One region of the Rhodoferax potami genome, then DNA from elsewhere that is predicted to be linked to it. Evidence: predicted binding sites of a transcription regulator. Region 1 holds the regulator's gene; each other region holds the start of a gene.
What was found. Region 1 encodes sigma-54, which starts transcription at its own class of promoters, with help from an activator protein. Its sites were predicted from a motif close to TGGCANGNAANCTGCTTT; they were not measured.
Positions count from the first base shown of each region.

Region 1 (9,524 bases):
ATACGCTCGCCATACGGTGGGTTGATCAGCATGACGCCACCCCCGGTGTCGCTCACATTAATAGGAGGCATGCGCTGCAAAGCATCGCCGCCGCGGAACTCGATCACATCAGCCACACCCGCGCGCTGCGCATTGCGCTCGGCAAAGTCAACCATCCGGAAGGACACATCGCTGCCGTAGATCAAGGCTTTTTGGCCTGGCTCCGGCTTCACGACGGCGTCAGCAGCTTCTTTTTTCATAGCAGCCCACTCTTCCGAGCGGAAGGGCTTGAACTTCTCAAACGCGAAGCGGCGCAGCGAGCCTGCTGCGATATTGCAGGCAATTTGGGCCGCTTCAATGACCACCGTGCCGCTGCCGCAGCAGGGGTCATAGAGGGGCAGCAAATCGGCGTCGCCCGAGGCCCAGCCGCTAGCGGCGATCATGGCGGCGGCGAGGGTTTCTTTGAGCGGCGCATCGCCCTTGTCTTCGCGCCAGCCGCGCTTGAATAGGGGCTCACCCGAGGTGTCGATATAGAGCGAACAGCTGTCGGTGGTCAGGTGGGCGAAGATGCGTACATCTGGCCACTGGGTGTTCACATCCGGGCGCACGCCGCCCGCCACTTCGCGGAAGCGGTCGCAGACTGCGTCTTTCACCTTCAGCGCGGCAAAGTTCAACGAGGTCAAGGGGCTGTGCTGCGCCGTGACCTCGACCTTGATGCTTTCGCGCGGCGTGAACCAGCGCTCCCAGGCCACTTGCATGGCGGCACGGTACAAGTCCTGCTCGCTGCGGTACTCGGTGTACGACACCAAGACCAGCACCCGTTGGGCCAGGCGGCTGTAGAGGTTGAGCAGCATCGCATGCTCAAACCCGGTGCGCACGGCTACGCCGCCGCGTTGCTTGGTGATACAGCCAGGGGGCAGACCGGTGATCTGCAAAATTTCGGGGGCAAGAAAGTCCTCCACGCCAGCAGCGCAGGGGAGAAAAAGAGTCAATTGGTTCATAGCGCTTTGCGGAGTGAGGCGGGGGCAATCTTCAGCCCCTCGCGGTATTTGGCCACGGTGCGCCGGGCGCATTCAATGCCCTGCTCTTTGAGCATGTCGGAAATCTGGTTATCGCTCAAGGGCTTTTTAGGGCTCTCGGAGGCAATAAATTGCTTGATCAGCGCCCGCACCGCGGTGCTGGACGCATTGCCACCGCTCTCGGTGCCCAGGCCGGAGCCGAAAAAGTATTTCAGCTCAAAGGTGCCGAACGGCGTGGCCATGTACTTGGCGGTCGTGACGCGGCTGATGGTGGACTCGTGCAGGCCCAGCTCGTCAGCAATTTCACGGAGCACCAGAGGGCGCATGGCCAGCTCACCGTGGGTGAAGAAATTCTTTTGTCGCTCGACGATGGCGGTGCTGACCCGCAAAATCGTGTCGAAGCGCTGCTGGATGTTTTTGATGAACCAGCGTGCTTCCTGCAATCGCTGCTGCAGCCCGGCATGGCTGGAGCTGGCTTTGTGGTTGCGCAGCACATTGGCATAGATGTCGTGGACTTTGAGCCGCGGCATCACATCGGGGTTGAGCTGCACCCGAAACTTGGCGGCGCCACCCACTCTGCCGATCGGCACGACCAGCACATCGGGCACCACGATGTTGCGCTCGACATCCACAAAACGGCGGCCGGGCTTGGGCTCCAGGCGGGCAATCAGGGCAATGGCTTCACGCACCAGCGCGTCGCTCCCGACGCCGGCTTGCACCAGACGCTTGATGTCCCGGCGGGCCAACAACTCCATGGGCTGTTGGCAAATCGCCAACGCAACCTGCAACACCTCGATACGGGCCCATTCGCCATCGTCATCCGCGGTTTGCAACAGGGCCTGGATCTGCAGGCGCAAGCACTCGCCCAAGTCACGCGCGCCTACCCCCACCGGCTCCAGGCTGTGCAACAAGCCCCGTGCGACGGTGAAGTGGTGCACCAGTTCGTGGAGCTGCTCTTCGTCACCGGGGTGCAGGCTTTGGGCCAATTCCGCCAGCGGCTCTTCAAGGTAACCGTCGTCGTTCAGGGACTCGATCAAGAACCGCAGGGCCGCTGCATCCTCAGGGCTCAGGCGCAGGCCCGCCGCCTGGCGGTGCAAAAAAATCTGCAATGACTCGCCCGAGCGCGCCAGTTCGGTGGCGTCTTTCTGCTCGTCGTCGTCGAGGTTGTTGGCTTTGGCCTTCGCGTCAACGCCCCATTCGCCATCGTCCGGGGTCATTTCGGTCGTTCCGTCGCCCTCCCAGCTGGGTTCGTCGCTACTAGACAAGGGGGAGGATTCTTCCTCATTGGAGCCGCTAGCGCTGGTACTACTTGCGTATTCAGCTACAGAATTGATAGCAAAATCAGGCTCTTGCTCGCTCAATCGATCGCCCTCGCTCACTGTGGCATCGACCGTATCGAGCCCGAAGTCCTCGCGCTCGGCACGCTCTTCGGTCAACTCCAGAAACGGGTTTTCATCCAGCATTTGCTCCACTTCCTGGCTGAGCTCCAGGGTGGAGAGCTGCAACAGGCGAATGGATTGTTGCAGCTGGGGCGTGAGTGCCAGGTGCTGCGAAACTCGGAGCGAGAGACCTTGTTTCATCTACATCTTGAAATGTTCACCGAGGTACACCCGGCGCACATCGGCGTTATTCACGATCTCTGAGGGCGTACCCTCTGCCAGCACATGCCCGTCACTGATGATGTACGCGTGGTCGCAAATGCCCAATGTCTCACGCACGTTGTGGTCGGTGATCAGCACGCCGATACCGCGGGCCTTCAGGAAGTTGATGATGCGTTGGATCTCAATCACCGCGATCGGGTCGATACCCGCAAAAGGCTCATCCAGCAAGATAAAGCGGGGCCGGGTCGCCAATGCCCGGGCGATTTCCACACGGCGCCGCTCCCCTCCGGACAAGGCAAGCGAGGGCGATTCCCGCAAATGCTCCACCCGGAGTTCTTGCAGCAAATCGGTCAGCCGGCGTTCGATTTCATCGGACTTCAAAGGCGCTCCGGCATCGTCGCGCTGCAGCTCCAGCACGGCGCGCACGTTGTCTTCCACATTGAGCTTGCGGAAGATGGAGGCTTCTTGCGGCAAGTAGCCCAAGCCGAGACGGGCACGGCGGTGAATCGGCATGTGCTCGATGCTTTGGCCGTCGATGGTGATGTCGCCCGCACTGGCTCGCAGCAAACCCACGATCATGTAAAACGAGGTGGTTTTACCCGCGCCATTGGGGCCCAGCAAACCTACTACCTCACCGGTGCGAACCGCCAGCGACACATCTTTCACGACCTGGCGCTTGCCATAGTACTTTTGCAGATGGCGGGCTTCGAGCCGCCCGGCACTGCTGTCCGGGGTGTCTTTGACGAGGTCGTTCACTGGCCGACCTTCTCGATTTGGGGCGTAACTTTGAGTTCAGCACCACTGGCCGCCGACGCCGCAGTGCCCCGCTCGGGCTTGGGTGTCAACATGGCACGCACCCGCCCTGCAGGGGCTGCGGCTGTCTTGGGCGCACCATCGACTGTGAAACGGTCGGTCAGGTTCTCATAGAGGATGACCGCACCGGTTACCTCGTCCGCCAGCGTTGCGCCGCGCAAACGGCGCATCTGGGCTTTTTTGATGAAGCGCACGGTGTCGGCTTTGCCGTCGTATTCGATCGTATCGCCTTCGCCCTCGATGTATTCATCGATGCCGTCGCGCTTCTGGCGAAAAAAGGCCTGCTTGTCCGGTGAGCCGGTCACCAAGCCGAATTGGTAGCCCTCGGGGTCCTGGCGAACCTCGATCTGGCTCCCGCGGATCAGGATGCTCCCCTTGGTGAGGATGACATTGCCCGTGAAGATGCTGACTTGTTTGAGGTCGTCGTAACGCAAAGCATCGGACTCCACATTCATGGGCTTATTGCGGTCCGCTTTTTCGGCGCGAACGCTGCCCACAAGGCCCGACAAGACCAGCAGAACCGACAGGGACAACACAATTTTTTTCATAGGGGCACGAAACTTGCTCGAAGAGCGCTCGGCTCATTGTACCGAGCACTTCACGGCTCCTGCCCCCGCCGTACTCAGCCGTCTGCGTTAATTTTGTGGATCAGTGCTTGCAGCACTTCGGCAGCTTGGGCGTTATCCACTTGGCAGGTGCCGGCATTGGCATGACCGCCGCCGCCGTAGCTCAGCATCAATTCGCCAACATGGGTTTTGGAGCTGCGGTTGGTGATCGATTTACCGGTCGCAAACACGGTGTTTTGTTTTTGCAGACCCCACAACACGTGGATGGAAATATTGGTGTCCGGGAACAAGGCGTACACCATGAACCGGTTGACTGCGTAAATGATGTCCTCATTGCGCAAGTCCAGCACCAGCAGATTGCCGTGCACGGTAGAGCAGCGCAAGAGCTGCTCCTTGGCTTTGGCCGCATGCTCAAAATAGAGCTCGACCCGCTCGACCACGTCCGGCAGCTGCAGGATCTGCTCGATACCGTGGTGACGGCAGTACTGGATCAAGTCCATCATCAGCTGGTAATTGCTGACCCGGAACTCGCGGAATCGGCCGAGGCCGGTGCGCGAATCCATCAGGTAATTCAGCAGCACCCAGCCTGTGGGATTCATGATTTCATCGTGGCTGAAGCGGGCAGAGTCGCCTTTGTCCACCGCCTCCATCATGTCGTAGAAGCGTGCCGGAAAGCGGCTGGCGCCACCGTAGTGGTCATAGACCACGCGGGCCGCCGAATCGGCATGCGGGAGGATGATGTGATTGGGCCGCTCGCCGGTGTTGCGCAGCGTCTCAGACTCGTGGTGATCAAACGCCAAGTGAACGCCCGGCACATAGGGCAGATTGGTCGTGATATCGCGGTCAGAGACCTCGATCTTGCCGTCCTGCATGTCCTTGGGGTGGACGAACTTGATGTCGTCAATCAAGTCCAACTCGTTGAGGAGAACGGCGCACACCAAGCCATCGAAATCGCTACGGGTGACCAAACGGAACTTCTGGCTAGACATACGACAGACTCCTCAAGGGTAAATAAAAATTCATTCTAGCCCCGCACCTGAGGCCAAGCGCCACAGGTTTGCCTAGTGCAGGGCTGGGGTATTAGCCGCGTCCTGCGCGCTGGTCGGCGATCAATGTATCGACCACTTGCAAGGCCCGCTGCATGTTACCGGCCATAGAGCCGTCGGTATAAAAACGCCCCGCCACACCGAGGGCCGGCACGCCTTCCACCTTGTAGGCGTTTTGCAACTGCAGTGCCTTGCCGGCCTTGGTCGCTACTGTGAATGAGTTGTACTGGGCCACAAACTGCTCCCGGTTCACGCCCTGTTGGCTGATCCACTCCACGATGGCCTCGGGCCGCGCCAGGTTTTGCTTTTCCACATGGATGGCGGCAAACACTTTGGCGTGGAGTTTGGGCACCAGGCCCATGGCCTCGAGTGTGTAAAACAAGCGCTGCTGGGGAACAAAGCTTTCCTGGAAAGCAATCGGCGCACGGCGGAACGACACATCTTTGGGAAGATTTTTGGTCCAAGCCTGCAATGCCGGCTCAAACGCGTTGCAGTGCGGGCAGTTGTACCAAAAGAACTCCACCACCTCGATCTTTCCTGCGGGCGCCTCGACCGGCGCGCGGGGATCTACCACCTGATAGTCGGTACCGGCCTCTGGCTTTTTCGCTTGGGCTTGGGCCAAAGAAAACCAGGTTCCGGCGGCGCTCAAGGCGGCGCCAGCAGCGACATGGGTAAATGCACGACGTTTCATATCAAAAAGACTCCATAGAGGCGCTGTGTGAGCAAGCACCGCGCCCAAAGTTCCCGCTCTGGCTCAGCGCTGCACGCGCACCAGCGCTGTTTCCAAACCGGCTTTGTCCATCTTTTCCTTGGCCTTGTCCGCATCCTCTTTCTTCTCGAAAGGACCGACCCGGACCCGGAACACCGGTTTGCCCGATAGCTCGCGCTCAGAAATTTTGGTTTCAATACCGCTCAACGAAAGCTTGGCACGCTGGCTTTCTGCATCCTCGGCAGTACGGAACGAGCCCACCTGCACCCAGAAAGAGAACACCTCCGACTCTGAGGCTGCCACCTTGGCCTTTGCCAGATCACCCAAAGGATCGGCAGAGGCTTTGGGGTCTGCTTTGGCATCCGGCTTGCCGGCTGTTTTGGCGTCGGCCTTGGTATCCGACTTAGCCTCTGACTTTGCTTCGGATTTGGCATCCGTTTTTGCGTCAGTTACTGCCGGCTTCGCTTCGGTAACTTTGCTCGGCGCACTCGGGCTCGAAGCGGCAAGTCCCGGCACGCTGGTAGCAGGCACAGCTCCGGCCGGGTTTTTGCCGTACATCGGCGCATTCGGGTCCCAGTTTTTGTTTTTCTGGGTCTCGGCAGCATCCTGGTCGGCGCTGCGGCTGTTGCTCTTGTTCATAAAAGGCACAGGCACCTTGGTGACGTAAACCGCCACCGCCAGCGCTGCGCCCAAGCCCACCACCACGCCTACGATGAACCCGACCAGAGTTCCGCCACGCTCGTTCTTCATGCCTTGCTTTCTCAGAGAAATTACATCTTCTGCGGAGCGCTCACGCCCAGCACCGCCAGGCCATTGTGCAGCACCTGTGCAGTCGCAGCGACCAGCGCCAGGCGCGCGAGTTTGACCGCCTCGTCATCCACCAGAATGCGCTCGGCATCGTAGTAGCTGTGGTAGCTGGCCGCCAATTCGCGCAGGTAGAAAGTCACGTCATGCGGCGCCTCGCCCTCAGTAGCGGCGGTCAGCATTTCAGGGAACTTGGCCAACAGCAGCATCAGGGCCTGGGCTTGCGGGCTCTCGAGGGCTGACAGGTCAACCCCCTTGAGCAGGGCCACATCGCCACCCCAGCTCGCCAGCACCGAGCAAATGCGTGCGTGGGCGTACTGCACGTAGTAAACAGGGTTGTCGTTGTTTTTGGCCACTGCCAAATCCACATCGAAGGTGTATTCGGTGTCCGGCTTGCGGCTCAGCAGGAAGAAGCGCACTGCGTCTTTGCTGGTCCACTCAATCAGGTCGCGCAGCGTCACATAGCTGCCCGCGCGCTTGCTGATCTTGACCTCTTCACCGCCCTTGACCACGCGCACCATAGTGTGCAACACGTAGTCGGGGTAGCCTTGGGGAATGCCTACATCGGCCGCTTGCAGCCCGGCGCGCACCCGGGCAATCGTGCCGTGGTGGTCGGTGCCCTGGATGTTCACCACTTTGCTGAAGCCACGCTCCCACTTGGCAATGTGGTACGCCACATCGGGCACGAAGTAGGTGTAGGTGCCATCCTTCTTGCGCATGACGCGGTCTTTGTCGTCACCGTAGTCAGTGCTCTTGAGCCACAGCGCGCCGTCTTGTTCATAAGTTTTGCCGTTGGACACCAGCTTGTTCACTGCCGCTTCGACACGGCCGCTGGTGTACAGGCTGGACTCAAGGTAGTACTGGTCAAAGTGCAGATTGAAGGCCTGCAGGTCTTTGTCTTGCTCGTTACGCAAGTAGGCCACTGCAAACTGGCGGATGTTGTCGTAATCCTCTACATCGCCATTGGCGGTGAACTCGCGGTCGTCGGCCTTGACGGTCGCACAGGCCAGAAAATCGTTGGCAATTTCCTGGATGTAATCGCCGTTGTAAAACGCCTTGCTCTCCGGGTTGTCGGGGTCGGTGGGCCAGCAGGTGTCGCCCGGCTTGAAGCCCTTGGCGCGCAGTTGGGTGCTCTTGGTGAGCGTTTCGATTTGCACGCCGGCGTCGTTGTAATAAAACTCGCGGTGCACCTTGTAGCCTTGGGTGGCAAACAGGTTGCAGATAGCGTCGCCCAGCGCCGCCTGGCGGCCGTGGCCCACGTGCAGCGGACCGGTGGGGTTGGCCGACACAAACTCCACCAACACCGGCTTGCCGCTGTCCGCCTGGTAGCCAAAGCGCAAGCCTTGGCCCAGCACTTCGCGCACCACTTCTTGCTTTGCAGCGGGCTTGAGGCGAATGTTGATAAAGCCGGGGCCGGCAATTTCAACGTCTTGCACCCACTGTTGGTACACCGGAGTGGCCAGCAGCTCCGTGCGCAGCGTTTCGGCGAGCTGGCGCGGGTTCATCTTGAGCGGCTTGGCCAATTGCATGGCCGCCGTGGTGGCGAAATCGCCATGGGCCGCCACCTTGGGCGACTCGAAGGCGGCCTTGGGGCCGGCTCCGGGAGAAAGTTTTTCCAGGCAGGCGGCCAGCGCCTGCAGAAGTTCGTGTTTAACAGTAAGCATGCGCAGATTTTACGGGCCTGGAAAAACTGTGATTTCTGTGACTTTGTCCGCCCCTGTGGTCATGGGCTGGCTGTATGCTGACGGCTCCCATTGAGGGATTTCTGCAACGGCAGCTGCGCTGCCTTTTTTACGGGACACCACATGAAGCAACTGATTTCTTATATCGCTTTGGGTTTGGCTCTGGCAGTGGGCGGCGCGCATGCTGCCGACGAAAAGGCTCCAACAGCCCAGCAAAGCAAGATGAAGACCTGCAATGCCGATGCCAAGACCAAAGACCTCAAAGGCGATGAACGCAAAGCCTTCATGAAAGACTGCCTGAGCGCCAAGCCCGCCGCAGCTGAAGGCGGCAAAACCGCCCAGCAAAACAAAATGAAGACCTGTAATGCGGACGCCAAGACCAAAGACCTCAAGGGCGATGACCGCAAGAAGTTCATGAGCGAGTGCCTGAGCGCCAAGTAAGCCACCCGGCATCGCTACATCCAAGGCCCGGCGGCATCACTGCCCGGGCCTTTTTTTATGGCCCGACGCTGAGCAACACACCCACAAACACTGAAAAACCCACCCAGTGGTTCAATCGGAAGGCTTTGAAACAGCCTTCCCGGGATCGATCTCGGATCAGCGTGCCATGCCAAACCACTTGCACCGCGGCCCCGGCAACCCCCAGCCACCACCCCCAAGCAGCATCAAGCCCGGGCAGCACCAACCACGACCAGAGGGCCAGATAGGCCACATAAAACGCCATCACAGCGGGCACATCCCAGCGCCCCAGGGTGATGGCAGAGGTTTTCATGCCGATGCGCAGGTCGTCGTCCCGGTCGACCATGGCGTACTCGGTGTCATAGGCCAACACCCAAAACAGGTTCCCCACCAACAGCGCCCACGCCTGCCACGGAATGTCGCCCCTCACGGCTGCGTAGGCCATGGGTATGCCAAAGCTGAACGCCACGCCCAACACCGCCTGCGGCATGGAGACATAGCGCTTGGCATAGGGGTAGACCAAGGCCACCGCCAGCGCGGCGAAGGACCATGCAATCGTCACGGCATTGGTCGTCAGCACCAAGCCGAAAGCGGCTGCGGCCAGCACACCGCCTACCGCCAGGGCCTCGCGGCTCGAAATACGGCCACTGGTCACCGGGCGCTGGGCGGTGCGCTTGACGTGCTTGTCAAACTCCCGGTCCGCCACGTCGTTCACGCAGCAGCCGGCACTGCGCATCAAGATGGTGCCCAAGGTGAACACCACCACCAAATGCCAACCCGGAAACCCACCTTGGGCCAACCACAAGGCAGACAAGGTCGGCCACAAGAGAAGCAGCCAGCCGGCAG
Region 1 covers NZ_JAVBIK010000001.1:1,544,932-1,554,455, forward strand. The annotation lists gene RAE19_RS07335 (THUMP domain-containing class I SAM-dependent RNA methyltransferase) at 1-980, opposite strand, end outside; gene rpoN (RNA polymerase factor sigma-54) at 977-2,578, opposite strand; gene lptB (LPS export ABC transporter ATP-binding protein) at 2,579-3,355, opposite strand; gene lptA (lipopolysaccharide transport periplasmic protein LptA) at 3,352-3,960, opposite strand; gene RAE19_RS07355 (exopolyphosphatase) at 4,035-4,967, opposite strand; gene RAE19_RS07360 (thiol:disulfide interchange protein DsbA/DsbL) at 5,059-5,715, opposite strand; gene RAE19_RS07365 (SPOR domain-containing protein) at 5,779-6,483, opposite strand; gene argS (arginine--tRNA ligase) at 6,504-8,201, opposite strand; gene RAE19_RS07375 (PsiF family protein) at 8,343-8,660, shown strand; gene ubiA (4-hydroxybenzoate octaprenyltransferase) at 8,716-9,524, opposite strand, start outside.

Region 2 (9,524 bases), 480 kb from region 1:
CCTCGTCCGCCTTTTTGAGCTTGGTTTTGTTGCGCGGTATGCCGTAGGTATTGAAGCGCGGGTCGCCCTCTACGGCAGCGACCGACACGTCGTCCACATTAAAGGGCGGGTTGGCCATCACGTAGTCAAACTGGCCCAGGCTGCCGTGGGGGTCTTCGGTGTAGGTGTTGGCCTGGATGACGGTGCCGCGCAGGCCGTTAACGGCTAAGTTCATCTTGGCGAGCTTGACGGTCTCTAGCGTTTTCTCTTGGCCGTAGACGTAGATGCTGTCTTCGGCTTTGTTTTGGGCAGCGGCGTCAGCACGATGGGCGGCAATGAACTCTGCACTTTGCACAAACATGCCGCCCGAGCCACAGGCCGGGTCAAACACTTTGCCGCCATGCGGCTCAATGATTTCGACCATGAGTTTGACGACTGAGCGCGGCGTAAAAAACTCGCCGCCGCCTTGGCCCTCGCTCAGCGCGAAATTGGACAGGAAGTATTCGTAAATTTTGCCGAACAGGTCTCCCCCTGCATCGGCCGGGATGTCTGCAAAGATTTTGAGCAGGCGCTGGGCTAGGCCGCTGTTTTGTGCGGAGCGGGTGAGGCGAAAGTACTCGTCGTGCGGCAGCACGCCTTCCAGCTCGGGCTTGTATTCCTCAATAGCCAGCATGGCCTTCTTGAGGGCGTTGGCAATGTCTTCTCTCTCAGGCAAGGCCAGCAGGTGGCTGTAGCGGGCATGGTCGGGCAAGTAGAAACCGCAGCGCTCGATGGCGATGTCTGAAAGCTTCTTCTCTATGCGGCTGCCTTTGAGCTTTTGGTACTCGGCCAATATGGCCGCTTCATGCTGGCGGTATTTGTTGTCGGCGAACTTGAGGAAGATGAGGCCCAGCACGGGCGTGGAGTATTCGCTGGCCTTGAGATCGGAGTTGGCGCGCAGGCTGTCTGCAGCGCGCCAGAGGTCGGATTCAAGCTTTTTGAACTGGTCTTTATTCATGGGTTGCGATATTGCCTGAGTTTGGACGCACCGCTTTGGACGCCCTGGCGTGTTTTTTGCTTGATTTTGGTGCGCAAAGCGGTTTTGAGCTGCTTTTGCACCAAGCACAAGCATTTAACGACCAAAGGACTCGTATGGAAGCACTAAAACAGGGCGCGGACGCTTTGTTCATTTTGTTGGGCGCAATCATGGTGCTTGCCATGCACGCCGGTTTTGCCTTTCTGGAACTCGGCACCGTGCGCCGCAAGAACCAGGTGAACGCGCTGGTCAAGATCCTGGTGGACTTCTCGGTGTCCACCGTGGTGTATTTCGCCGTGGGCTACAGCGTGGCGTATGGCACGCACTTCTTTATCGGCGCCGAGCAGTTGGCCGCGCAAAACGGTTATGCGCTGGTGAAGTTCTTCTTCTTGCTGACCTTTGCCGCCGCTATTCCCGCCATCATTTCAGGCGGCATTGCAGAGCGGGCCAAGTTCTGGCCGCAGTTGATTGCCACCGCCGTCATCGTGGGCGTGATTTACCCCTTCTTTGAAGGCATTGTCTGGAACCAGCACTTTGGCGTGCAGGCCTGGATCAAGGCGCTGACCGGCGACGAATTTCACGACTTTGCAGGCAGCGTGGTGGTCCACGCCGTAGGCGGCTGGATCGCTTTGGGTGCCGTGCTCTTGCTCGGCGCACGTAGCAACCGCTACCGCAAAGATGGCGCCATGTCGGCCCACCCACCCAGCAGCATCCCTTTCCTCGCATTGGGCGCTTGGATTTTGATCGTGGGTTGGTTCGGCTTCAATGTGATGAGCGCACAGCTGCTCGACAAAATGTCCGGCCTAGTAGCGGTGAACTCGCTGATGGCCATGGTGGGCGGCACGCTGGTGGCATTGCTCATGGGCAAGAACGACCCCGGCTTTGTGCACAACGGCCCACTTGCTGGTCTGGTGGCCGTGTGCGCCGGCTCTGACCTGATGCATCCGCTGGGTGCACTGGTAGTGGGCGGTGTGGCGGGCGCCATCTTTGTGGTGATGTTCACCCTGACCCAAAACAAATGGAAGATTGACGACGTGCTGGGCGTCTGGCCGCTGCACGGCCTGTGCGGCACCTGGGGCGGCATTGCTGCCGGCATTTTTGGCAGCACTACGTTCGGCGGCCTGGGCGGCGTGAACCTCGCAGCGCAACTCATCGGCACCGCCATGGGCGTGGCATGGGCGGCTGCGGCCGGGTTCGTGGTGTACGGCCTGCTCAAAGCCACCATGGGCCTGCGCATGAGCCAGGAAGAGGAATACGACGGCGCCGACCTCTCGATCCACAAAATCAGCGCCAGCCCCGAACGGGAAGCCAACTGGTAACTCTAGAGCAGAAACAGGTAGCTACAAAAATCATAGCTACTTGCGCAAGTAAAACGGGCGCTAGCGCCCGTTTTTTATTGAAATGCGCGGCATGACACCAACAGCCCGGTTCAGTGCCAACTACCTGCACACAGCGCTATGTGCTCGATAACAACCAGGCATCCAGCTTCTCACCGTGCAGGGGACGGCTACCAAGGTAGCCTTGCATGACATCGCAACCCAACGCCTTCAAGGTATCGCGCTCTGCAGGTGTCTCAACACCTTCAGCCGTCACCATTAGGTTCAGGCCGTGGCCCATCTCAATCATGGCCTTGACCAGGCGTTGGGTGGCGGGCGCGGCGTCTAACCCGTCTACAAAGCTGCGATCAATTTTGAGCTCGCTCACCGGTAACTTTTGCAAGTAGGCCAACGACGAGTAACCGGTACCGAAATCGTCAATCGACAAGGGCATGCCCGCAGCGCGCAAGGCATGCAGCAAGGCAACACTTTTGGCGGGGTCATCCATCAGACCACTTTCCGTGATCTCCAGGCGCAACCGCTGCGGGTCCACACCGCTGGCGGCGACCCGCTGTGCGAGCCGCGGGGCAAAACCGGGGTCCTGCAGGTCCCGGGTGCTCAGGTTCACGGCAATGCTCAAGTCGGGGTGACTGCGCTGCCATGTTTGCAAGGTGCGCAAGGCCTCGGCCAACATCCAGTCGGTGACCAGGGTGATGTAGCCGGTCTGCTCCGCAAACGGCACAAAGTCGGCCGGAGACACCATGCCCCGCTCAGGGTGCGCCCACCGTACCAAGGCCTCCGCACCGACCGGGCGGCCATCGCGCAGACTGAGCTTGGGCTGCAACCACATTTGCAGCTGCGACTGGGCCACCGCCACACGCAGATCAGACACCAAGCTGAGGTGGTCAAGCCGAGCAGCCTCTTGCGCTTCGCTGTACCAGGCAAAGCTACCGGCAGCGCGTTTGGCGGAGTGCAAGGCCACCTCGGCATTGCGCAACAGTGTTGCCACAGGAGGAACGGGTGCAGCGGGATCGCTGCCCGCATCTGCACACCCATAGGCCAAGCTCAAATCCACCTGGTGGCCGCTGCACGACACGCCGTGTGCCATGGCGCGCTCCCACAAGACGTGCAGCCGCTCCACTGCGGCGCGGTCAGGCACCTGCACCGCAGCCGCCATAGTGCCGCCCGATAGGCGAGCCAGCACGAACTCCGCGCCGATACAGCCATCCAGAGCGGCAGCTGCCAGCGTTTTGTGGGCGCGGACTGCCATTTCCCGGATCAAGGTGTCACCGGTGGTGTAACCCAGAGTTTCGTTCACACCCTTCAGCCGCGCCAAGTCCATCAAAACCAGCGTGTTCAGTCCGGCAGGGGGCGGTTGGAGTGGCGTTAATAGTGCAGTGCGATTGGGCAGGCCGGTCAAGCTGTCTTGGTAGGCGAGGCGCACGATTTGTTGCTCACGCTGTGCCACGGCTTCGGCCATGGTGTTGAGGGCGCTGCCAACCCGGTCGACCTCGCGCGTGCCGGTGAGCGCCATGCGGTGGGCGTAGTCTCCCTCGGCAATAGTGTTCGCCACGGTTTCCAGTTGCAGCAAAGGCCCGACCACGCGGCGGGCAGTGCGCCAGGCCACGTAAATGGCCAACACCATGGCGAGCACCGAGAGCGCTGTCAGCCACCACATGACCCGCTCCAGCAAATCCAAGGCACTGTCAAGCTGTGCCTCCACGCGCTGGCGCTCTCTTTGCAAGAGTGCTTGGGACTCTTGCAACAGGGCCTTCAAAGCCGGATTGACCTGTTCATTGAGCATCTGCACTGCCGCGGGCAGGTTCTCGGCCTCAACTTCGTCTACCGTGTTGATGAAGGCCTCTGCGTATTGCTTGCGGGAGGCCACGAGGCGTGCGAGCGTCGCTTCTTGGGTGGCATCCATCAGATCTTCCGACAGGGACTCGACGATGCCATCCAACACCCGGTTGCGTTCGTCGACAACCGCATATTCCCGGACCCGGTCCGCACGGGGCGCATGTACCAACCGCACCAGGGCACTGCCTGCGCCCTCGATTTGTTGCGACAGGGTTTGCACCCGCAACAAGCGTTGCATGTCGCCGGTGGCGAAGTGGCGGGTCAGCTCGGTCACCATGCGCAGCTGCCAAGCGCCTTGACCCAGGACCAAAAGCAGCATCAAAACCAGCCCGCCCAAAGCCCATGCCAGACGCGCAGCAATACTTCGCGGGCGCAGCCACGCCAGCCAGTGGGCAGAGTCAGTCTGGTGAGCGTGCGCCATGCACCGGATTAAACCCCAGCCAAGCGGCGCCGATAGATCCAACGATCTACCGACCACGCACCGCAGCTGTACAAAGCCAGCGCAGCCAACAACACGCCCCACGTGATGTGCTGCTGCAAGGCTGCCGCAGCAATCTCACTCAAGGACCATACGGCCACCACGTTCACCACACTCAAGCCCAAAGCGGCGAAGCGACCCGCCAGCCCGAAAACGAGGAGAACCGGCAACACCAACTCACCGGCCGTGCCCATCCAGGCAGCGACCTCCGGAGACAGCAGGGGTACGTGGTATTCGTCCATGAAAAGCGCCAGGGTGGTCTCCCAGTCACGCAGTTTGGTGAGCCCCGAGAAAGAAAACACATAGGCCACATACAGACGGGCCAGCAAGGCTGCGGGAGCTTGCAGCGCATCCAGCGCACCATGGGCGAGGTTCACGATACGTTCGCCAGCCGCCCAACCCGCAAAACGGGTGCGGGGAAAGTACACGGGGACAGGAGGTTTCACACAAAGCCTTGTTTAAAAAGAAATGTCACTCAGCGCGACAGGGCGGCGGGCACCACAACCCGCACCGCCAATAGCAGGCCGGTCTGCACCGCGAGCGGCAACCAAACCGCCACATCAAGGCCCGGAGCCGCATCCAAGGCAGCGCCCAAGGTGCCGTGCTGGAGCAGCACTGCCAGCGCATCGGCCTCACCCTCGAGCGCTGCTCGCACTTGCGGCTTGAACCCTTGACGCCAGACCACCGCGTTTTCACCGGTGCCGGCTTGCAGCAGGCGATTCACCTCATCAAACCCCGCAGACTCCGATTGGTGAGCCGCCCAGATGGCGACCACCGGCCACGGACTGCACAACAAGGCAGCGCCGGGCGCCAATTCGAGTTGCAACAGGTCGGGGTCTTCGGTGCTGAGCAGGGCGAGTGTTGCCGTATCGGGCGGCGCATCCAAAGCGCCGGCGGCATGGTGCAAGGCCCATTCCAAGCGGGCAACGTCCGGCAAAAACGGGGTATCACGGAGCTGCGGACTCGCGGCCACGAAATCAGCCAGATCGCTGCCCCACAAGGCCAGATCGCCAGCCTGCGGCGGGTGCGCGTGCCAGAGTGCAGGCGCGAGGTCGTCCATGCCCTCCAGGCCGATCAACTGGCTCAGCACCGGATACGCCGCGTGCAAGGCGCGACGGGCCAGGGCATGCCCGTTCGCTTGATAAGCTTTCAGGCCTCTAGCGCCCGTATCAATTGCACAGTCAGCTATTATTTTCATAGCATCATGCGATGACGAGTCGAACAGGGCCCGAATCAGAGCTTGCTGCTGGGCGATCAATGGATTCATGTCACCACCTGTATATGTGGAGCCAGGGTCCCGCTGATCGCGCGAGCGCGCGCAGCTTCTTGCAACAGTACATCGAGGGCAGGAACATCGGTATCCCACTCGATCAAGGTCGGCACAGGGCCGAAACGCTCCAGCGCATGGCGGTACAAGTCCCACACGGATTCAGCCACGCGGCTCCCGTGATCGTCGATCACGATGTGACCATGCGCATCGTTCACCTCGCAATGCCCCGCTAGGTGCAGCTCATCGACACAGTGCGCAGGTAGAGCGTCCAACCACTGCCGACAGGCTGCGATCGGGTCTTGCACCAGACCCCGGAGCTGCGCATTCAAGGCGTTCACATAGATGTTGTTGACGTCAACCAACAGCGCGCAGCCCGTGCGCTCGGCTAGCGCGGCCAGGAACGCAGGTTCCTCCCATTCACGCATCCCCACGGGCACACGCCAGCTCAGGTAGGCCGACAGGTTTTCCACCATGAACTGGCGTTGCAGGCGCTCTTGCACTTGCTGCACGTGGGTGCACAACACATTGAGCGCTTCGTCGGTAAAGGGCAGGGGCAACAAATCCGAAGCATGCACCATCAAGGCCTCGGCGCCGGGGCCATAAGGCGCGCGGGCAAAGGAGGCGTGGTCACTCACCCGCACCGGGTCGATCCGATCTACCAGCCGGGCCAGCTGATCCAGATGCCACGGGTCGAGCCCGGCGGCAGAGCCCAGCGACAAGCCCACCCCATGCAAACTCACGGGGTACAGCGCCCGGCCCTGCTCCAAGACCGCGAGAGCAGCGCCACCTGCAGCGAAGAAGTTTTCAGAGTGGACCTCCAGAAAGTCCACCGCAGGCTGCTGCTGAAGCAGCTCCGCGTAATGAGGATGCCGCCACCCTATGCCGACCGGCACTTGCGCACGCTGCAAGGGCGGTGCTGGCTCGGTTCGCTTCATGGGTGGTCGGGCTTTCAAACAGCGTGAAACGCCAGATTACATCTTGGGCGCTTTGACGCTGCCCTTCATGCTTTCGCAAGTGCCTTTGGCCACATATTTCCACTCGCCCTTGTCCATATCGACTTTGGCTTGGCCCGCGCAAGAGTGGCTGCCGGATGCGTTGGCACAGTCGTTTTGACCGGCTTTGGCAATGCCGTAGCACTTTTCTTTTTGCTGGGCAGCAGCCGGTGCGGAGGCCAGGGCCATAGTCATCAAAGTGGCGGCCGTGGCGGCGAGCAGAGCGCGTTGGTTCATGTCGTAACTCCTTAACAAAACAAGTTGGGTCGCAAGAAAATCAACCAGCCGACATCTGTGGCCTCATGCCTCAGGGCGCTGGTTGTGTTTTAGTCTGGCGAGCTTCGCGTTCCTTACGCGGCCCTTCAAAAAAATTTCCTTTGCGCCCCGTACACTGGCCGCCCACTCACCGAGACGCCCATGACCCGCTACGAACAACAGGTCGCCGACCACCGGAGCTACCTCTACAAATTCGCACGCCTGCAGCTCCGCAATGATGCATGGGCAGAGGATGCGGTCTCTGAAACCATGTTGGCAGCACTCGCCAAACCCCAAGCTTTTGAACAACGCAGCCAACTCAAAACCTGGTTGGTGGGAATCTTGAAACACAAAGTCGTCGACGCGCTTCGGCACCATGGCCGGGAAATCACCGGCGCCGGTGCCACTGAGGATGAAGACACCGACCCTCTGGATTATTTGAGCTTCAAGACCGATGGCCACTTTTCAGAGGCACCGGCCGACTGGGGCAATCCGGAGCAACAAACACAGAGCCGCCAGTTTTTCGAAGTGCTGGAAGCCTGCGCGGACAAACTGCCGGCCACCCAAGGGCGTTTGTTTTTGATGCGGGAGTGGCTGGAGCTCTCCAGCGAAGAAATCTGTAAGGAGTTAAATCTGACGCCGACGAACTTGTACGTCCAACTTCACCGTGCGCGTCTGCGCTTGAGGGAGTGCCTTGAAATGAACTGGTTCCAGAAAGCAGTGGCTCCATGAAACTCTTACGCCGCACCTGCAAAGAAACCGCCGCCCTCTTGGTCGCACGAGAAGACCGTGCTTTGCCCCTTAACGATCGGGTCGCGCTGTACTTCCATTTACTCGCATGCAAAGCCTGCCCGCGCTTTGAAAAACAGCTTCTGACTTTGCGAAACAGCATGCAGCAATGGCGGCATTACCGCGAAAACGATATCGATTCTGCCGGCTAGCCTGAAAAAACAAGAAAAATTAGGTTTCAGCAACAAAGTAACGCATAATGGTCTGGCATTGCCGAAATATCGGTGTGCAAGTTTGCGGTGAAGTGTCAGTTTCGCGTCTGCTCTAAGTCTTCAATGGTTTGTTGATTGCGGTTAAGGACTCCATCGCGTTTTGAGTTATTTTGAGGAGTCCCTCCATGGGCAACAAACTTTACGTGGGCAACCTGCCTTATTCTTTCCGTGACGAAGACCTGCAACAAGCGTTTGCAGCACACGGTTCTGTTTCCAGCGCCAAAGTCATGATGGAACGCGACACAGGTCGCTCCAAGGGTTTCGGCTTTGTGGAAATGGGCAGCGATGCTGAAGCACAAACCGCTATCAACGCAATGAACGGTCAGCAATTCGGTGGCCGCGGTCTCGTGGTGAACGAAGCACGTCCGATGGAGCCACGTCCTCCACGTTCCGGCGGCTTCGGCGGCGGTGGTGGCGGCTACGGTGGTGGCGGACGCTCCGGTGGCGGCGGCTTCGGTGGCGGCGGTGACCGCTCCGGTGGCGGCGGCTACGGCGGCGGTGGCCGTTCCGGTGGCGGCGGCTACGGTGGCGGCGGTGACCGTTCCGGTGGCGGCGGCTACGGCGGTGGCCGTTCCAGCTACTAAGCCAGGAACTGCTTCTGCAGAACTGAAAAGGGACCCTCGGGTCCCTTTTTGCATGGTGGCCTTTACTTTCAGGCCTCGTCTACCCTGCGTTTACGCGGACGCCCCGCCAAAACACGGTCAAACCATGCATCAGGCAAGGCCCGCAGCATCTTCGCGACCCAACCCATTTGCCATGGAATCACGCGGTAGCGATCACCGCGTTGCACCGCGTCAAAAGCCTTATCTGCAAAAACCTCCGGCCGCATCAAGAATGGCATGGAGTACCGATTCTGTCGAGTCAGGGGAGTGTCGATATAACCGGGGCAAATCGTCACGACCTGCACACCACTTGCACGCAGCTCGCCGCGCAACGATTCGCAATAGGCAATAACGGCTGCTTTGCTCGCGCAATACGCCCCGTGCCCGGGTAATCCACGAATACCGGCCACGCTGCCAATCCCTACCAAACGACCGGAACCCCTCTGCTCCATCGCCCGCACAAAAGGGTGGAAAGTGGCTGCCAATCCGAGGTTGTTGGTGGCGAAAGTGCGCTGCATGACGTCCAGATCAGTCCGCACACCGGTATCCATTCCAATACTGATGCCCGCATTGGCCACCACCACATCGGGCAGACCTTGCGCCTGAATACATTGCTGCCCGGCAGCGACGATGCTCTCGATATCAGACACATCGGCGCTGTAAACTTGGAAACGTTGGGGATCCAGCTTCTCGGCTTGCGCCCATGTGTGAATCTCCGCCGTACGGCGAGCAGCCAGTGCAAGCGAATAGCCCGCGTCA
Region 2 covers NZ_JAVBIK010000001.1:2,029,065-2,038,588, reverse strand. The annotation lists gene RAE19_RS09765 (type I restriction-modification system subunit M) at 1-976, opposite strand, end outside; gene RAE19_RS09760 (ammonium transporter) at 1,111-2,313, shown strand; gene RAE19_RS09755 (putative bifunctional diguanylate cyclase/phosphodiesterase) at 2,450-4,588, opposite strand; gene RAE19_RS09750 (DoxX family protein) at 4,597-5,091, opposite strand; gene RAE19_RS09745 (HvfC/BufC family peptide modification chaperone) at 5,121-5,912, opposite strand; gene bufB (MNIO family bufferin maturase) at 5,909-6,850, opposite strand; gene RAE19_RS09735 (BufA1 family periplasmic bufferin-type metallophore) at 6,887-7,144, opposite strand; gene RAE19_RS09730 (sigma-70 family RNA polymerase sigma factor) at 7,325-7,894, shown strand; gene RAE19_RS09725 (zf-HC2 domain-containing protein) at 7,891-8,103, shown strand; gene RAE19_RS09720 (RNA recognition motif domain-containing protein) at 8,289-8,747, shown strand; gene RAE19_RS09715 (SDR family oxidoreductase) at 8,816-9,524, opposite strand, start outside.
Region 2: the regulator sigma-54 is predicted to act here: its motif matches at 1,022-1,039, upstream of RAE19_RS09760 (ammonium transporter).

Region 3 (9,524 bases), 820 kb from region 1:
TTTCGCCACGTGTGAACAAGGAAGAGCCGTGGGTGCGGGGCAGCACGCCGTTGCGGATTTCGATAGCGCGCACAGTGCGTGTATCGCGACCGTCAATACGGGGCTCGCCCGCCAAAATCTGGCCGCGCACGATCTTGGCTTCAATGTCAAACAGCATGCCTTCGACCTTGACGCTGTCAAACTCGACGCCGTCGGCCTTCAAACCGGCGAACACGTCTGCGTAGGCAGCGCGGCAGGCTTGGGTACGGGCTTGCTTGTTACGGATTTGGTACGCGGCAACCAGCTTGTCTTTGCCGAGGGCATCGACCTTGGCGATCAAGGCTTCATCACGGGCAGGAGCCTTCCAGTCCCACACGGGCTTGCCGGCGTCACGCACGAGTTCGTGGATGGCGTTGATGGCAGCCTTGCTCTGCTCGTGGCCGTAGACCACAGCGCCCAACATCACTTCTTCGGACAGCTGTTGTGCTTCGGATTCGACCATTAACACAGCGGCTTCGGTACCGGCAACCACCAAGTCCATGATGGAGTCCTTGCGTGCGGTCTGACCGGGGTTCAACACGTATTCGCCGTTGACGTAACCCACGCGGGCTGCGCCGATCGGGCCGTTGAATGGGATACCGGAAACGGACAGAGCCGCGCTCACTGCGATCATGGCAGCGATGTCAGCATCCACTTCGGGGTTCAAGGACACGGTGTGCACCACAACATGCACTTCGTTGAAGAAGCCTTCGGGGAACAGGGGGCGGATGGGGCGGTCGATCAGACGGCTGGTCAGCGTTTCAAATTCGCTGGGGCGGCCTTCGCGCTTGAAGAAGCTGCCGGGGATCTTGCCTGCGGCGTACGACTTTTCCAGGTAGTCAACAGTCAAGGGGAAAAAGTCTTGACCGGGCTTGCCTTCAGTCTTCCCGACCACAGTGGCCAAAACCACGGTGCCGTCCATATCCAACAGCACAGCGCCGGTGGACTGGCGTGCGATTTCGCCGGTTTCCATGGTGACGGTGTGTTGGCCCCATTGGAAAGTCTTGGTAACTTTATTGAAAATGCTCATGGTGGTTCTCCTGTGAGTATCGAGTTTTATTGGGGGATGCAGGCCATCCCGCCACAGCCCGGATTCCACAACACAGTCCACGATGCCATTCCAGAAACACTGCCCATTTGGGGCAACGGCTTTGGAATGACACAGCTTCGTTCTGTTTTTGCGGTCTCCGAAGTAAAAAACGCCTGAGCTAGTGACCTAACTCAGGCGTTCGTCATTCAGTCAGTCGCTTACTTACGCAGACCCAACTTGGCGATCAGGGCCACATAGCGGTCGTGGTCCTTGGAGTTCAAGTAGTCCAACAGCTTACGGCGACGGCTCACCATACGCAGCAAACCGCGGCGACCGTGGTGGTCTTTAGCGTGGGTCTTGAAGTGGGGTGTCAGCTCGTTGATACGGGCTGTCAGCAGTGCTACTTGCACTTCTGGGCTACCTGTGTCGGTAGCGGAACGGGCGTTGTCTTTGACAACAGCAGCTTTGATGCTGGAAGCGATCATGTGTTTTTCCTTTTGTGTTTTGACTTGCGCCAGGTGCTGGAATGGCTCTTGGCGTGCGCCTTGCCCAATGCAAAGCCGTTCGATTATAGCCCGAAGCACGCCCTCCGCGAAGCACGGCTTCAGCCGACGCGCTCCGGATTGCGCTTGCCCTTGCGCAGCAAACGCCCTGCAAACCCGCGCCACATAACGCCTTTGACGCCATTTTCAAGGGGCATTTTTAGGGTTTAAATTCCTACAGATTGACTTGAATTGCACCCCGCCGCGCTCAGTTAGGGAACAAGCGGCAATCACGGTGAGCGCCGCGCAAGATAAGGAATCCCATCATGTTCTTCGCCACTGCACCCGCCGCCTTTCAAGCCTCTTTGCGCCGCCCTGCCCACTCCGGCAGTGCTCATGCGGTCGAGCGCTTTTTGAGCGACGCACTCCTCTCAGCCCGCCAAGCCGGCACCACCTACACCCAGGACGACACCAGCTTCACCCTGAGCTTGGACATGCCCGGTATCGCCAAGGAGCACCTGCGCATCGCGATTGACGGTGCGGTTGTCCGCATCCAAAGCAAGGACGATGCCCCCCGCCGCTACCGCGCCGCTTACGAGCTGCCCCAAGAGGTGGACAGCGCCTTGAGCGAGGCCAAACTCGAAAACGGCGTGCTCACGCTCAAATTGGCTAAAAAGGTACCCGTGGATACCTCGGCAGAGCTCACGATCCAGTAAGTCACCCCACGCCCCAGCGCTGCACTCACGTGCACGCGCTATCAAAAAAGGAGCTTCCCGCGCTTGATTTGCAAGCGCCGGAGGCTCTTTTCACAAGGAATGCAGGGACCAGCGCGGCTTGACGTCAAACGCGTAGTCGGTCACCGCGCTTTGCAAGCCGCTTTGCAGCCGCATCGCAGCGGCCATGGCGATCATGGCACCGTTGTCGGTGCACAAATGCAGCTCGGGGTAATGCACCCGGACGCCGCGCTTGGCGCACTCGGCATTGAGCTGCTCCCGCAATTTGCGGTTGGCCCCCACGCCACCGGCCACCACCAGGCGCTTGAGACCGGTTTGCTTCAAGGCCGTGACCGACTTCTTCAGCAAGACCTCCACAATCGCGGCTTGCGTGGATGCCGCCAGATCCGCCTGCTGTTGCGCAGGCAGGGCCTGAAAACTGGTGACGCCGCCGGCAGCCAACATGCGCTGGCTTTGCACCAGCACGGCGGTTTTGAGGCCGGCGAATGAAAAATCGAGGTTGCCGCTGTGCAACAAAGGGCGCGGCAAGGCATACGCCTTCGGGTCACCCGACTCGGCCAACTTGGAGAGCAAGGGCCCGCCGGGATAGGCCAGCCCCATGAGCTTGGCGGATTTGTCAAAGGCCTCGCCCGCCGCATCGTCGATGGTCTCGCCCAGCAGCTCGTAGCGCCCGACGCCGTCCACCCGCATCAGCTGGGTGTGCCCGCCGGATACCAACAAGGCTACGAACGGGAACTCTGGCGGGTCTTCACTCAAAAACGGCGACAGCAAATGCCCTTCCAGGTGGTGCACGCCCAGCACCGGTTTACCCAGTGCCGCGCCCAATGCACACGCCACACCCGCCCCCACCAGCAAGGCACCAGCCAATCCGGGGCCGCGGGTGTAGGCCACCACATCCACCTCTTGCAGGCTGCGGCCGCTCTCACTCAACACTTGTCGGGTCAAGGGCAGCACACGGCGGATATGGTCACGGCTGGCCAGCTCAGGCACCACGCCACCAAAGGCCTGGTGCATCTCGATCTGGCTGTGCAGGGCGTGTGCCAGCAGCGTGGGCACAGCATCGCCTTGTGACTGCACCATCGCCACCCCAGTTTCGTCACACGAAGACTCAATCCCCAACACCAGCATGCTTGATTCCTTTAGAGGCGCCGAGTGTAGAGGATGCCCCTCCAACCCGGCCAGACCCACCGCGATTCACAGACAATTGGCGCGAATCTTGCAATTCACCAGCCCATGACAGAACCCCTGCGCATCGTTGTGATTACCTCAGACCTGGCGGTGCAAGACCCCGAGGACACCCATGCGCAAGACCAGGCCGACCGCTCGCGCAGCCTGCGCATCGGATTGCTGGAAAGTGGTTTCAACCTGATCGCCTCTTTGCCGGCCGATGTGTTTTTGACCGAACGGCTGGCGCAACTCCAGCCCGACATGGTCATTGTGGATGCCGAGAGTGACGCCCGCGACGCCCTTGAGCATGTGGTCATGGCCACCCGGGACGAGCGCCGCCCGATCGTGATGTTCACCAACGACCACGACAGCCGCACCGCCCGCGAGGCGGTGGCAGCCGGGGTATCGGCCTACATCGTGGCCGGCTTGCAGCCAGAGCGGATCCGACCCATCCTCGATGTCGCGATGGCCCGCTTTGAACAAGAGCAGGCCTTGCGCCGCGAACTGGCCGACACCCGCAACGAGCTCCACGAGCTCTCCAGCGCCCTGCAAGACCGCAAGGTCATCGACCGGGCCAAGGCCCTGTTGATGCAACGCCAGTCCCTCTCCGAGGAGGCCGCTTACGCCAAGCTGCGTAAAACCGCGATGGACAAGAACCTGAAGATCGTCGAGGTCGCCCAGCGCATGCTGGATGTCGCCGACCTGCTGGGCTAAACGAAGGCACAAGGCCTGAAATGGTGCACTGCACACAAGCAGTGCATCCACACACCGTGAACCCGCCCACCCAGCGGTTATGAATAAAAAGTGCACCTAACGCCCGAATAAATTGCGCAGGTAGCTCTCTTTTTCATAGCAAACGGGCACTCACAACAGTTGGCACAGACATTGCATTGATTCTAGCAAGACCGGCAACGGTCATGCAAACGCCCCGTCCAACGGCGGGCAGGGTGAATGCATAAGGACAAAGGCGTCCCCACAGCTTCGAGAGCGCACAGCGCATCGGGGCCTGTGTGGACGCCTTTTTTGTTTTCTGGTTTTGTTTTGTGTGTTTAACCCTTCTGGAGCGAGTTCTATGACAGATCTTCTGAAAGCCAAACTGAGCCGCCGCGCGGTTCTGCAAACTGCAGCCGTCGGTGCCGCGGGCATCAGCCCTGCCCTGCGTTCGGTGGTGTATGCCGCAGGGTCGGATGCGCCAGAGAAAACCGAAGTCAAGATCGGCTTTATCCCGCTGACCGATTGCGCCAGCGTGGTCATGGCCTCGGTGTTGGGCATTGACCAGAAATACGGCGTCAAGATCATCCCCAGCAAAGAAGCCTCTTGGGCCGGTGTGCGCGACAAACTGGTCAGCGGCGAGCTCGACTTTGCACACGTGTTGTATGGCCTGGTCTATGGCGTGCACCTCGGTATCGGCGGCCCCAAGAAAGACATGGCCGTGTTGGCCACCCTCAACAACAACGGCCAGGCGATCACTCTGTCCAAGAAGCTGGCGGACAAGGGCGCCGTGGACGGCCCGGGCCTGGCCAAACTGATGGCCGCAGAAAAGCGCGAGTACACCTTTGCCCAGACCTTCCCCACAGGCACCCACGCCATGTGGCTGTACTACTGGATGGCGGCCAATGGCATCAACCCGATGAAGGACTCCAAGGTCATCACCGTGCCGCCACCCCAGATGGTGGCCAACATGCGTGTCGGCAACATGGATGGCTTCTGCGTGGGCGAGCCCTGGAACCACCGCGCCATCATTGACGGCATCGGCGTGACCGCCGCAACCACACAGGACATCTGGAAAGACCACCCTGAAAAAGTGCTGGGCACCACCGGCGACTTTGTCAAAAAGTACCCCAACACCGCCCGCGCCGTGACCGCCGCCATTCTGGAGGCTGGCAGATGGATTGACGCCAGCTTGTCCAACAAAAACAAGATGGCCGAAACGATTGCCGACAAGAGCTATGTCAACACCAGCGTCGACGCGATCAATCAGCGCATTCTGGGCCGCTACCAGAACGGCATGGGCAAGACCTGGGACGACCCGAACTTCATGAAGTTTTACAACGACGGTGCGGTCAACTTCCCCTACCTGTCGGACGGCATGTGGTTCCTGACCCAGCACAAGCGTTGGGGCTTGCTCAAAGACCACCCTGACTACCTGACCGTGGCCAAGCAGATCAACCAAATCGACATCTACAAACAAGCCGCCACGGCCAGCAAGACCCCGCTGCCCAAGAGCGATATGCGCAGCAGCAAGCTGATGGACGGCGTGGTATGGGAAGGCAAGGATCCCAAGAAATACGCCGACGGTTTCAAGATCAAAGCATAAGGAAGCCCCACCATGGTCAGCGCCGTTTTTCATTCGCCGATAGCCACTGCCGACGACGGCACTGCTATCAAAACAGAAGCTACCAGTGCAGATTTGACGGGCGCCAAGGCCCCAAAGTCTGCCCAAACAAGCGTACTGGCACCCGCCGCTGCGCCTGGCTTTGATTGGAGCGGCCTGATGCTCAAGGTGTTGCCACCCTGCTTCGGGCTGGCACTGCTGATCGGCATCTGGGCCATGGTGAGCATCGGCACGGCCAGCTCCATCCCCAGCCCGCTGGAGACCTGGAAGCAGGCTGTCGTGATCTTCAGCGACCCGTTTTACAGCAAGGGGCCGAACGACCAGGGCGTGGGCTGGAACATCTTGTACTCGCTGCAGCGCGTCGCGTTGGGCTTCGGTCTGGCCGCGGTAGTGGGTATTCCGGTGGGCTTTTTGATCGGGCGGTTTGAGTTTTTGAGCCGCATGTTCAACCCGCTCATCAGCCTGCTGCGCCCGGTGTCGCCATTGGCCTGGTTGCCGATTGGTTTGCTGGTGTTCAAGGGTGCGAACCCCGCCGCCATCTGGACCATCTTCATCTGCTCCATCTGGCCCATGATCATCAACACCGCAGTGGGTGTGCAGCGCGTGCCGCAAGACTACATGAACGTGGCCCGCGTGCTCAACCTCAGCGAGTGGAAGATCGTCACCAAGATCCTGTTCCCCTCCGTGCTGCCTTACATGTTGACCGGTGTGCGCTTGGCGGTGGGCACAGCCTGGCTAGTGATCGTGGCCGCGGAGATGCTGACCGGCGGCGTAGGCATCGGCTTCTGGGTGTGGGACGAGTGGAACAACCTCAACGTCAAGAACATCATCATCGCCATCTTCGTGATCGGCATCGTGGGCCTTTTGTTGGAGTTCGCCCTGATCAAGTTGGCAACTGCATTCACATTTGAAGAGGTGAAGTCATGAGCATCGAATCCATGAACGCCAAGTACATCGAAATCCAGGGCGTGGACCAAACCTTCAAGACCAAGAAGGGCCTGTTCCCGGCGCTGCGCAACATCAACCTCAATGTAGCCAAGGGCGAGTTTGTAGCCCTTATCGGGCACAGCGGTTGCGGCAAGTCCACCTTGCTGAACCTGATTGCCGGCTTGACCATGCCCACCCAGGGCTCACTGATCTGCGCCAGCCGCGAGATTGCCGGCCCCGGGCCCGAGCGCGCCGTGGTGTTCCAGAACCACTCGCTGCTGCCCTGGCTCACCTGTTTCGAGAACATTTATCTCGGCGTGGAGCGCGTGTTCGGCACCCGCAATCCCGGCGCGCCGGCGGAGACCAAAGCGCAGCTCAAGGCTCGCACCGATGCTGCACTGGCCTTGGTGGGCCTGACGGCAGCCGCCCAAAAGCGCCCTGGTGAGATCAGCGGTGGCATGAAGCAGCGCGTGGGTATTGCCCGTGCGCTGGCCATGGAGCCCAAAGTGCTGTTGATGGACGAGCCCTTCGGCGCGCTCGATGCGCTGACCCGCGCCAAGCTGCAAGACGAGTTGCTGGAGATCGTGGCCCGCACTGAGAGCACCGTGGTCATGGTGACCCACGATGTGGACGAGGCCGTGCTGCTGTCCGACAAGATCGTGATGATGACCAACGGCCCCGCCGCCACCATCGGCGAGGTGCTCAGCGTGAACCTGCCCCGCCCTAGATCCCGCGTAGCCCTGGCTGATAGCCCGGAGTACCTGGGCTACCGCAAGGCGGTGATTGACTTTTTGTACACCCGCCAAGCCCACGTCGAAAAAGCCGCTTGAGGAGCCACATCATGGACATGCGCGTTAAAACAAAACAAAAACTCGTGATGATCGGCAACGGCATGGCCGGTGTGCGGACCATTGAAGAGCTGCTCAAGGTCGCACCGGACCTGTATGACATCACGGTCTTCGGTGCCGAGCCGCACCCCAACTACAACCGCATTTTGCTGAGCCCCGTGCTCGCCGGTGAGCAGACCTTGGACGAGATCGTGCTCAACGCATTTGAGTGGTACGCCGAGAACGGCATCACCCTCCATGCCGGCAAAAAAGTGACCGAGGTGGACCGCGTCAAACGCGTGGTGAAGGCGTCGGACGGGACCGAGGCCGAGTACGACCGCTTGCTGATTTGCACCGGCTCCAACCCCTTCATCCTGCCCGTGCCCGGCAAGGACCTGCAAGGTGTGATCGCCTACCGCGACATTGCCGACACCAACGCAATGATCGAGGCGGCCACCAAATACCAACACGCAGTCGTCATCGGCGGCGGGTTGCTGGGCCTGGAAGCGGCCAACGGCCTGATGCTGCGCGGCATGCAAGTCACCGTGGTGCATGTGCAGCCCACGCTGATGGAGCGCCAGCTCGACACCGTGGCCGGCGGCCTGCTGCAGAAGTCGCTGGAGGAACGTGGCCTGAAGTTCCTGATGGGTGCGCAAACGCAGGAGCTTGTGGGCGGTGAAGACGGCCGAGTGAAGAGCATTAAGTTCAAAGACGGCACCGAGGTACCTGCCGACCTCGTGGTCATGGCCGTGGGCATTCGCCCCAACACCGAGCTGGCGCAAAGCATGCGCCTGCATGTAGACCGCGGCATTGTGGTCACCGACACCATGCAAACCGTGACCGACGCGCGCATCTACAGCGTGGGTGAATGCGCTGCCCACCGCGGCATTGCTTACGGCCTGGTCGCGCCCCTGTTTGAGCAGGCCAAAGTGGCAGCCAACCACTTGGCCGAGTACGGCATCGGCCGCTACCAGGGTTCGCTGACCTCCACCAAACTCAAGGTCACAGGCATCGACCTGTTCTCGGCCGGTAACTTCACGGGCGGTGAAGGGTTTGAAGAAATCGTGATGAGCGACCCCTTCGGCGGCGTCTATAAAAAGCTGGTCATTAAAGACGACAAGCTGGTAGGCGCCTGCATGTACGGCGACACGGTGGACGGTAGCTGGTACTTCAAGTTGCTGCGCGAGGGCCGCAATGTGGCCGACATCCGCGACAAGCTGATGTTCGGCGAAGGCGGCGCCAACATCGGCGACGTGGGCCACCAGGGCCAAAACAAGGCTGCCGCCATGGCCGACAGCGACGAGGTCTGCGGCTGCAACGGCGTCACCAAGGGCACCATCTGCAAGGCCATCAAAGAGAAAGGCCTGTTCACCCTGGACGAGGTGAAAAAGCACACCAAGGCCAGCGCATCCTGCGGCTCTTGCACTGGCTTGGTGGAGCAGATCATCATGTTCACCGCCGGTGGCGACTATTCGGCCACGCCCAAGAAGAAGGCCATGTGCGGCTGCACCGACCACAGCCATCAGGAAGTGCGCGATGCCATTTTCGCCAACAAGTACCTCACGATTGCAGAGGTGCAAAAGAACATGGGCTGGAAGACACCCAACGGTTGCTCCAGCTGCCGCCCTGCGCTCAACTACTACCTGATCTCCAGCTGGCCCAAGCTCGCCAAGGATGACCCGCAAAGCCGCTTCATCAATGAGCGCAGCCACGCCAACATCCAGAAAGACGGCACTTACTCCGTGATCCCTCGCATGTGGGGTGGAGAGACCACTGCTGACGAGCTGCGCCGCATTGCGGACGCGGTGGACAAGTTCAAGATCCCCACTGTCAAAGTCACCGGCGGCCAGCGCATCGACTTGCTGGGCGTCAAGAAAGAAGATTTGCAAGCCGTGTGGCAAGACATCGGCATGCCCAGCGGCCACGCCTACGCCAAAGCCTTGCGCACGGTGAAGACCTGCGTAGGCAGCGAGTGGTGCCGCATGGGCACTCAGGACAGCACCC
Region 3 covers NZ_JAVBIK010000001.1:719,958-729,481, forward strand. The annotation lists gene pnp (polyribonucleotide nucleotidyltransferase) at 1-1,048, opposite strand, end outside; gene rpsO (30S ribosomal protein S15) at 1,267-1,533, opposite strand; gene RAE19_RS03430 (Hsp20/alpha crystallin family protein) at 1,857-2,246, shown strand; gene tsaD (tRNA (adenosine(37)-N6)-threonylcarbamoyltransferase complex transferase subunit TsaD) at 2,337-3,392, opposite strand; gene RAE19_RS03440 (ANTAR domain-containing response regulator) at 3,498-4,145, shown strand; gene RAE19_RS03445 (CmpA/NrtA family ABC transporter substrate-binding protein) at 4,504-5,748, shown strand; gene ntrB (nitrate ABC transporter permease) at 5,761-6,693, shown strand; gene RAE19_RS03455 (ABC transporter ATP-binding protein) at 6,690-7,523, shown strand; gene nirB (nitrite reductase large subunit NirB) at 7,535-9,524, shown strand, end outside.
Region 3: the regulator sigma-54 is predicted to act here: its motif matches at 3,470-3,487, upstream of RAE19_RS03440 (ANTAR domain-containing response regulator).